DNA from 4 places in the Actinoplanes awajinensis subsp. mycoplanecinus genome. Region 3 is predicted to be linked to each of the others. Evidence: riboswitches for the same ligand, from Rfam matches in the RefSeq annotation. Region 3 holds a riboswitch; each other region holds the start of a gene.
What was found. A riboswitch is a leader RNA that binds a small molecule or an ion and turns the genes downstream of it on or off. The one in region 3 is predicted to bind cyclic di-AMP.
Positions count from the first base shown of each region.

Region 1: another riboswitch for cyclic di-AMP. It lies ahead of ADL15_RS42255 (C40 family peptidase); the one in region 3 lies ahead of ADL15_RS20240 (coiled-coil domain-containing protein).
Region 2: another riboswitch for cyclic di-AMP. It lies ahead of ADL15_RS21840 (LysM peptidoglycan-binding domain-containing protein); the one in region 3 lies ahead of ADL15_RS20240 (coiled-coil domain-containing protein).
Region 4: another riboswitch for cyclic di-AMP. It lies ahead of ADL15_RS29220 (LysM peptidoglycan-binding domain-containing protein); the one in region 3 lies ahead of ADL15_RS20240 (coiled-coil domain-containing protein).

Region 1 is NZ_LLZH01000318.1:167,513-169,703, reverse strand. It holds gene ADL15_RS42260 (Mur ligase family protein) at 1-324, opposite strand, end outside; cyclic di-AMP (ydaO/yuaA leader) riboswitch at 780-908, shown strand; gene ADL15_RS42255 (C40 family peptidase) at 1,008-1,748, shown strand.
Region 2 is NZ_LLZH01000211.1:42,155-44,345, forward strand. It holds gene ADL15_RS21835 (saccharopine dehydrogenase family protein) at 1-806, opposite strand, end outside; cyclic di-AMP (ydaO/yuaA leader) riboswitch at 1,126-1,305, shown strand; gene ADL15_RS21840 (LysM peptidoglycan-binding domain-containing protein) at 1,307-1,987, shown strand; gene ADL15_RS21845 (YybH family protein) at 2,046-2,191, opposite strand, start outside.
Region 3 is NZ_LLZH01000178.1:80,064-82,254, forward strand. It holds gene ADL15_RS20235 (glycoside hydrolase family 65 protein) at 1-138, shown strand, start outside; gene ADL15_RS20240 (coiled-coil domain-containing protein) at 212-1,246, opposite strand; cyclic di-AMP (ydaO/yuaA leader) riboswitch at 1,252-1,383, opposite strand; cyclic di-AMP (ydaO/yuaA leader) riboswitch at 1,592-1,729, shown strand; gene ADL15_RS20245 (coiled-coil domain-containing protein) at 1,735-2,191, shown strand, end outside.
Region 4 is NZ_LLZH01000281.1:142,938-145,128, reverse strand. It holds gene ADL15_RS29225 (DUF6174 domain-containing protein) at 1-314, opposite strand, end outside; cyclic di-AMP (ydaO/yuaA leader) riboswitch at 556-761, shown strand; gene ADL15_RS29220 (LysM peptidoglycan-binding domain-containing protein) at 805-1,305, shown strand; gene ADL15_RS29215 (hypothetical protein) at 1,313-2,191, opposite strand, start outside.

The sequences.
Region 1 (2,191 bases), on a different contig from region 3:
CACCTCCAGCACCGCGAACGGGGTGTGCCCCTCCTTGGCCAGCGCCGAGGTGTGCCCGGAGGGCATGTTGGCGCCGAACGAGTTGGTGGCCACCCGGCCGAGCACGCCGACCGCGGCCGCGGTGAGCCGGGTGGTGGTGGTTTTGCCGTTGGTGCCGGACACCAGGGCGACGGCACGCCCTGAGGCGAGGTGGGTCAGCAGGTCCGGATCGATCTTGAGGCCGATCCAGCCGCCGATCACCGACCCGTCGCCGCGTCCCGCGGCCCTGGAGAGAGCGGCCGCCGTCTTCGACGCGGTGGTCGCGACTATGGCCCGCAGGGGCATCTTCCCGTCCGTCACGCAGCGAGGGTACCGGAACCAAGGGTGACGTCGAGTTGCCGGAAGGCCCGGAACCCCTTTCGCCCGTACGGCTTATTGCGTTTGCGCCGCTGACCGGCGTGGTGGTGTCACGAACGGGTTACCACCTGAGTTTTTATGTGTTCTGGTTCACCGGCTTTCCTCGACGCAGTGTGTTTGGTTGAACACTCTGCGCGATGACATTTGTCTCGCGGAGGTAACAAACTGGACAGGGCCTGATGTGCCAATCACTTTGTGTAACTGAATCGCACCTGACGATCATGGGTTCGTTCGGGTACCAAGGATCAGCCGGCGGCATCCGCTCGCCGGCCGCACCGGACGGTTCACGCCGAGCCCTGCCCCGATCCCGAGGGTGCGACGCCGCAACACCAGATCGACCAGACGAGGCAATCGGGGGCAGGGACGGGGGAACCAGAAACCCGGTCCGTACCGAGCCGCGCGACACCGGCGGCGCCATCGGTGGGGGCCTTGGGGTGAAGCCGCGAAAGCGGCCGGGCAACCTTCCCGCCCGAACCCGACAGCTAACCTCGCAGGCGTGCCGGAGGGATCTCCTTACCGTGCACCAACACAGTTCGAGCCGTAACCGCCGCATGTCCGGCGCCGGTACCGTCGCACTGTCCCTGGGCCTCTGCCTCTGTGCAGGTCAGCTCGTGGCCACGTCACCCGCTTCGGCGGCCACCACCACGACGCCGGTCGCCGCCACCACGGTGACCACGACCACCACCGCCGCGGCGGTGAAGGTGAAGCCCAGGCTGAGCAACAAGCTCAGCACCCGGAAGCTCCCCTGGGGCTCCAGTCTCAAGGTCACCGCCAAGGTCATCAACCCGAACACCGGGAAGGTCGCCAAGGGCACCGTCCGCTTGCAGGGACTTCGCAACGGCAAGTGGGTGACCTGGGACACCGAGACCGTCCGCAACGCCAACGGGACGGTCACTCTCAAGGCCGCGCCGAAGACGTCCGCGTACGTCCGGACGCTCTTCACCGGGACCGGCTACAGCCAGGCGGCCACCAAGGGCGTCAAGGTCACGGTCAAGGCCAGTGGCGCTAAGATCCTCGCCGAGGCGAAGAAGCACAAGGGCGCGCTGTACAAGTTCGCGGCCGCCGGACCCAAGCGGTTCGACTGCTCCGGCTACACGCTGTACGTCTACAAGAAGGCCGCCGGCAAGAAGCTGCCGCACAAGGCCAACTCGCAGCAGCACTACGGCAAGTCGGTCAGCAAGTCCAACAAGAAGGTCGGCGACCTGATCGTCTTCCGGTCGGGCTCGTACGGCTACCACGCCGGCATCTACGCCGGCGGCGGCTACATGTACGACTCGCCGCACACCGGCGCCCGCGTCGGCAAGCACAAGATCTACGGCAGCAACTACGTCGTGCGCCGGCTGGTCGCCTGACCGTGCCCCGGCACGGGGAACGGTCAGTGGACTCGGCGCTCGGTCGCCCGCGGTGCTGCGGGTGTCCGGAAAGCCCTCGGCGCCGAGGGTGCTAGGTCGTTCGGCGGTGCCGAGGGTGCTCCGCTGCCCGACAGCACCTAGTAAGTAAGGAAACACCGCCAGTGGGGCGCGACCCGATTCCGGGCCGCGCCCCACTGGCGTTCCCGTCCCCCGCCCCGCCTGCCCGCCTGCCCGCGGCCCGGCTGGTGCTCACGGCTGTCTCACGAGCGCCGAGCCGACCGTGAGCACCAGCCGGGGCCGCGAGGCGCGCCGGTGCCGCGCCGAGACGGGAACATCGCGCGGGCTGCGCTCCCCGGCGCTGCGGTCGTGGGTACTCACTGGGTTCGGTCGACGAGCGGTGGCAGTCGTCATCTGGGCCGCGATACTCACCGTGGGCGCTCGCC
Region 2 (2,191 bases), on a different contig from region 3:
AAACCGCGACCGTACGCCCAGCCCCGCAGCGCGTTGCTCCGCCGCACCACCCGGGTGTTGTAGGACGCCATCACGAACGGCGCGAGCCGTCCGCGCAGTCGCGGGTCCACGTCGGAGGCCGGGAACGTGTCCATGTCGCTCTGCCGGCCCACCTTCGGCTCGGCGGCCCGGTCCGGGCTGAGCGAATACGGACTGCCGGCCACCCGGCGCAGCGAGGGGTCCTTCTTCATCACGTCGACCTGGTTGCGCATCGAGTCGATGGTGCCGCCGCTCACCCCGCCGCTCAGGCTGGTCACCACGAGCGTGGTGTCGGTGAGCTCCCCCGCGCCGTCCTGCTCGATCAGTTGATGCAGGACGTGCACCCCGATGTCGGACGGAATGGAGTCGAAGCCGCAGGAGTGCACGATCCGCGCACCGGTACTGCGGGCGAGCTCATGGTTCTCGTCGATGCTGTCCCGGGCGAACAGCACCTCACCGGTCAGATCGACATAGTCGGTGCCGGACACGGCGCAGGCGTGCGCGAGGGGACGGCCGTACTTCGCGTAGGGACCGACGGTGGTGATGATGACCTGCGCGCGTCCGGCCAGGGTGGCCACCGCGTCGGGATCGGTGGCGTCCGCGATCAGAACCGGCCAGTCGACGTTCAGCCGAGAGCGGAGCGCCTCCAGTTTCTCCGGTGAGCGGCCGGCCAGTGCGATACGGGTGCCGGCCGGTGCGAATCCGGCGAGATGCTTTGCCACGAGGGCCCCGACGAAGCCGGTGGCACCGTAGACGATCACCTCGAAGTCACGTGAACGATCGCTCATGGTCCGAGATTGTGCACCCCGGACCGCAGCGGCGGGACATCCGGACGCCACAAAAGAACCGAACAAGCAGCGGTGACCCGAAAAAAGCCGCTGTTTACCCACTCCCGACCGGGCTATGCAGACTGACAACGGGTTTCCCCCGTACGGCCGACCACGGTGGTGGAAAGTCTCCCCTCCACTCAAGAAAACGGGTGGTTGTCGGACCAAAGGCAGATCAAAGCGGCTAATTTGTGAGAACAAAGTCACCAGCCCCGCTATCGGACGTGGTCAGGTCCGTGATGCGGTGGCTACCGTCGGCAGTCCGCACTAGCGGACACCGTGGCCGGAACGCCGAGTCCTGCCTGCTGGTCACGGTCAACAACACACAGGCATGGAGCGGGGGACCCACAAGTTCTCCGGCGCGCTCCTCGGAGCGTGCCTCGGGGTGAAGCCGCACCTAGCGGCCGGGCTCCTCGGCCCGAACCCGACAGCTCACCTCGCAGGCGTGGAGGGAAAACTTCATGCTTCACCTGAACAAGCGGGTTCGTCGTGTCCTCTCCCGGCGAGCCCCGGCACCGCGCGCCCATTTTCGGGCCGCGCAGGTCACGTCCACGCAGCCCGGGCACACACGCACCCGGCTGAAACGTGCGCTCGGCATCACGGTGGCCGGCCTGGCCGGCGCCATCGGCCTGCTGGCCGTGGAAGCCGCACCAGCCAGCGCCGCGCCGAACGTCAACTGGGACGCCGTCGCCAAGTGCGAATCCGGCGGGAACTGGAGAATCAACACCGGGAACGGCTATTACGGCGGTTTGCAGTTCAGCCGCGGCACGTGGCGCTCGCACGGCGGCGGCTCCTACGGCTCCACGGCCAATCTCGCCTCCAAGACCGAGCAGATCACGGTCGCCGAGCGGGTGCTGCGCAACCAGGGCATCGGCGCGTGGCCGACGTGTGGCCGCCGCGGCCTCACCCAGTCCCGGAAGACCGCCACGGTACGGACCACCTCGGTGAGCCCCTTCCGCCTAGCGGCCTACACCAAGCCGCTGACGGCGGGGCGCACCTACGTGGTGAAGCGCGGCGACACGCTCTCCAGCCTCGCCGCCCGCTATCACGTCCGGGGTGGGTGGAAGGCGCTCTACCGCGCCAACGCCGGCCGGCTGAGCAGCCCGAACCACCTCCGCGTGGGACAGCGCCTGGCGTTCTGACCAGCGGTTGCGGGGTCCCTCGGCAAGGGACCCCGCGCCCGGTCAGCTCTCGATCGGGTCAGCTGGGCGGCCGGGTGAACTCCGGCTGGTCGAGCACACGCAGCCAGGAACCGTCGGGCTGCCGGCGCACCACCTGCGCCCGCGCCCCGGCGCCGTCTTTCGGCGGGGTCGAGGTGAGGGCCAGGTCGCCGCTGATCAGCGTGG
Region 3 (2,191 bases):
CTGATGCACCACGGCAAGGAGATCGAGGTGACCCAGGTCCGTCCGGTGACCATGGCGATCCCGACGGCGGTCCCGGCCGGTCCGGCGCCGACCCAGCCGGCCGGTCGCGCTCCGGTGCGGCGCGCCACGACGCACTGATTTTTTAGCGTACGAAACAGAGAACGGCCCCCGACCCGGAAAGGGTGGGGGGCCGTTCTCGTTGCCCGCGTGGCTACAGCAGGGACACGTGCACGTGGTCGGTGTGATCACTCGGCCCGTGGTAGGCGTGCCAGTTGCCGGTCGCCGGGAACCAGATCTGCTTGTACCAGATCACGTAGTAGATGCCGAGCCGGTCGGCGTTGCGCACCAGGAACGCGGTGAGGTCGTTGCCGTACCGCATCATCTTGTCGTTGTGCGCCGCCGAGAACCCGGTCTTCTGCAGTGACCAGTCGCAGGCCCGGCCCTTGGGATGCTCGAACGGGCCGCCGTCGCGGTGGCAGCCGACGAACAGATTGAAGCCGGCCTTCTTCGTCTCTTTGAGGAGATGCAGAGTCCGCTTGGTGATGCACCCGTTGGTCGTCGGGTCGATCTGGTTGCAGGACTCCGCGGAGAAACCGCCGCTGGAGTTGCGCGGTGCCGGCGAGGCGATCGGGGATTTCGCGTCGACGAAACCCTCGGTGATGGTCTTGTTGATGCCGGTGCCGCCGCCGAGCAGCTCGAGCTGCCCCTCGGCCGAGTCGTGCAGTTTCGTCTGCACCGAGAGCTGCTGCTCTTCGGTCTTGACCTCGGCGTCCAGGCGGGTCTTGTCCGACGTGATCTGCTCGAGCAGGGAGTTCAGCTCGTGCAGCTTCGCGTCGTGCAGCTTGTTGATCTCCTCCAGGGTGACCGCCTTGTCCAGGAAGTCGGACGAGGAGTCGGCGCGGAGCAGGAAGCTCAGTGAGCTCAGATTGCCGATCTGGTACTGCTGGCGGGCGATCTGGTTGACCTCCGGGGTCAGCGCGTCGCGGCGCGCCTCGGCGGTCTTGATCTGGGCGGCCAGCGCCTTCTGATTCTTCTTCGAGGCCGCGACCGCGGCCTTGGCGTTCACGAACCGCCGGTTGGTGGTCTCGATCTGATCGGAGAGGTCGTCGCTCGCCTGGCCTTCGTCGGGGGTCGACGAACTGCCGCCGGGAGCGGCGTGTGCCGGCATGACCGGTGCGACGAACATCGCGGTGGCCACGAGCGGCGCCAGGGCAAGCATCAGCCACCGGCGGGGACGTGCGGTCATCAACAATCCTTCCTAGTCACCGCCGACCGAGTTAGCTGACGGGTTCGGGACGGAAGCTATCCCTACCGCATAGAGCGGATTCACCCCAACTACCTGGTTCCCCGGTTCGTCTGACGACGATTGGGCGGCGGCCTGCCGGCAACTCGGGGGCGGTGCCGTCCTGGCAGGACCGGCGGCCAGTTTACCTGAGATATCGCGTGGTATCAGGATCGGGAAAAGCAATAAAAGGGTTACCAATCAACGACTTTCTGTAATCGCATCACGACAGGTGACCACGCCGTCGCATTCGGTACCGGAACTGTTGAATCGTCGATCGAGTGGGTATGGTCGGTCCCGGTTCCCGCGTGGGGACCGCCGCCTAATCGCACACGCAGCGAGCCGGGGATCCACGTTTCTTCCGGGGTGAATCCGCACAATTGCGGTAGGGATTTCCTTCGTCCCGAACCCGTCAGCTAACCCGACCGGCGGCCGACGGAAGGAAATAGCCAGTGCAGCATGTGACTGCGCGGCGACGATGGGTGGCCGTGTTCGCGCTGCTGGTCGCCGCTTGCGGGATCACCGGCGCCGCCTCGCCGGCGGCCGCGGCCCCCCGCCCGCTCGCCGCGCCCGGTGAGTCCGGTGACGACGGGGAGGGTGGCTCGAAGTCCCTGCTCGACAAACTCGAAGACGCCTCCAAGGGTTACGTCACGGCGAAGGCCAAGCTGAAGGCGTCCAAGGCGCAGCAGACCAAACTCTCCGCCGATCTGAAGAAGCTGGACGCGGCCCTCGGCCCGCAGCAGGCCGCGCTGAACCAGTACGCCCAGCAGGCGTACTCGATGGGCCGCCTGGGCCCGCTGAGCGCGCTGCTCACCGCGGACTCGTCGGCCGGCTTCCTGGACCGGGCGCAGCTGCTGAGCACGGTCGGCGCCCGGCAGAACCTGGCCATCGAGGACCTGCGGAACACCC
Region 4 (2,191 bases), on a different contig from region 3:
TCCGGTTCCGCCGACTCGACCTGCTCGACGATGTACTTCAGGGTCGGGAACGACGCGAGCGGCACCTGCACGGTCGACTCCGGGTCGGCGGGTTCCGCCGAGACCACGACGTCGCGGTCACGGACCACGATGCGGAAAGTACCGATCACGGCGCGTTCGCCACAGCTCGCCGTGACGACGTACGAGTAATGGTCGGGCAGAGTGCCGGCGACCGCGCGGACGGTCGTACCGGAGGGGGTGCTCGAACACCCGGAAAGGGTGAGGGCGGCGGTGACGGTGAGCAGCGCGGCCCGGCGCGGCCGGAGATCGGTCATGTGGTGTTCGACGCACGGTGACCGGCGCCGGTTCCGCGCCTTCTGCCGGAGCTGCGGCATAACGACAGGAGGGACGGAACCTCGGGTGTCGGAAATGCCTGTCATTCCAGGTCACGAACAAGATCAAATCGGTCCAATACCGTGAAGAACGTCACTATTAGGTACGTAAAACTTGGTCGATGCCCGTCCGGTGTGGTTACCGTCGGTCGTCCCGCGATGGCGGGCACTGTGGACGGACCGCCGAGTCCTGCCGCCGATCCACAGACACGAAGAGATGGCAGGAGCGGGGGAACCACGTTTTCCGGCGCGCACCGCGCACGGTTCGGGAGTCGGCCGGCTTCCGAAACGGGTGACAGGGGGCGCGTCTTGGGGTGAAGCCGCATAGGACGGCCGGGCCACTCTGCCCGAACCCGACAGCTCACCTCGTAGGCGTGGAGGAATTTCCATGTCTCGGATCGGTAGACGAACGCGCCTTGCTGCCCTCAGCCTGGTGACCGCCGGCGTGACCGGAGCGGGCCTCTTGCTCGCACCGGCAGCTCCGGCCCTGGCCGCCAGCGTCAACTGGGACGTGGTCGCCAAGTGCGAGTCCGGCGGCAGGTGGCACATCAACACCGGGAACGGGTACTACGGCGGTCTGCAGTTCGACCGCGGCACGTGGAAGGCGAACGGCGGGGCCAGGTACGCCTCGACCGCCGACAAGGCCACCAAGGCCGAACAGATCAAGATCGCCAACAAGCTGTACGCGAAGCGCGGCCTGAGCCCGTGGCCGGTGTGCGGCAAGAAGGCCGGCGTCTACAAGAAGGCGACCGCCAAGCCCGCGAAGAAGGCCAAGGCGAGCGGCAAGACCTACGTGATCAAGTCTGGTGACACGCTCGCCAAGATCGCCAAGCGCTATCACGTCAAGGGAGGCTGGCGGGCGCTCTACGCGCTCAACAAGGACCGGCTGAGCAGCCCGAGCCGGATCTTCCCCGGTCAGCGCATCCGGCTCTGACCTCCGCTCACGCCAGCCAGCCCCGCAGGGTCTGCACGGTGTGCGGATCGAGCGGGAAGGTGACCCGGTCGTAGCGGTCCCAGCGCTCGAGGGACCAGTAGTTGCGCTCCTGACGCACGGTCACCTGGACGTTCGTGGCGGCGCCGTGCCACACGGCGCCGCTCGCGGACACCCCGTAGCGGCCGCGCTGGAACATGCCGACCTTGGTGAGAGCGGCACAGGCCGGGCAGCGGCCGTCCGGGGTGGCCACGCAGTCGCCGCAGACCGTGCCCTGGCACAGGCGGCACGGGCGGACCGCCTCGGAGCAGAGCCGGCAGGTCGGGTTCAGGCAGTGCGTGCACCAGTCGAGGGCGCCGGTGAGGTGGTGGTTGCGGCAGGCGTGCAGCGCGCTGAGCGGCGCGCCGGTGGTCTCGTCGGTGACGTACCCCTGGGTCTTGCCCGGCGCCACGTCGTAGACCAGCGGCAGCTCGAAGCCGTCCGGCAGCCGCCAGGTCTCGGCGATCCGCAGCCCGACCGCGATCCGGACCGCGTCGGCGGGTTTGCGGCGCAGCCGGCGCACCAGCTCCGCGGTCAGCTCCTCGGGCAGGTCGAGCGGCGCGGCCGGTGACTGCGCCGCGAGGGTGGTGACCGAGCCGCGGATCATCGCGGGCGGGATCTCCTCGCCCGGCGGGTGCTCGACGACACGCGGGACGACGAGCTGCTGGATCCGTTCGGCGCCCTGGACCTGGACGCCGACGAAGTCGTCCCGGCGGGTCAGCGCGGTGACCTCGGCGAGCCGGCCGGGCGCCAGCAGGGTGGCGCCGACCAGGCCGCGGTTCATGTCGTCGGGTGACTTGCTCAAGCCGTGCCAGACCGGCCGGCCGGCGTCGTGCCGGACACCGAGCTG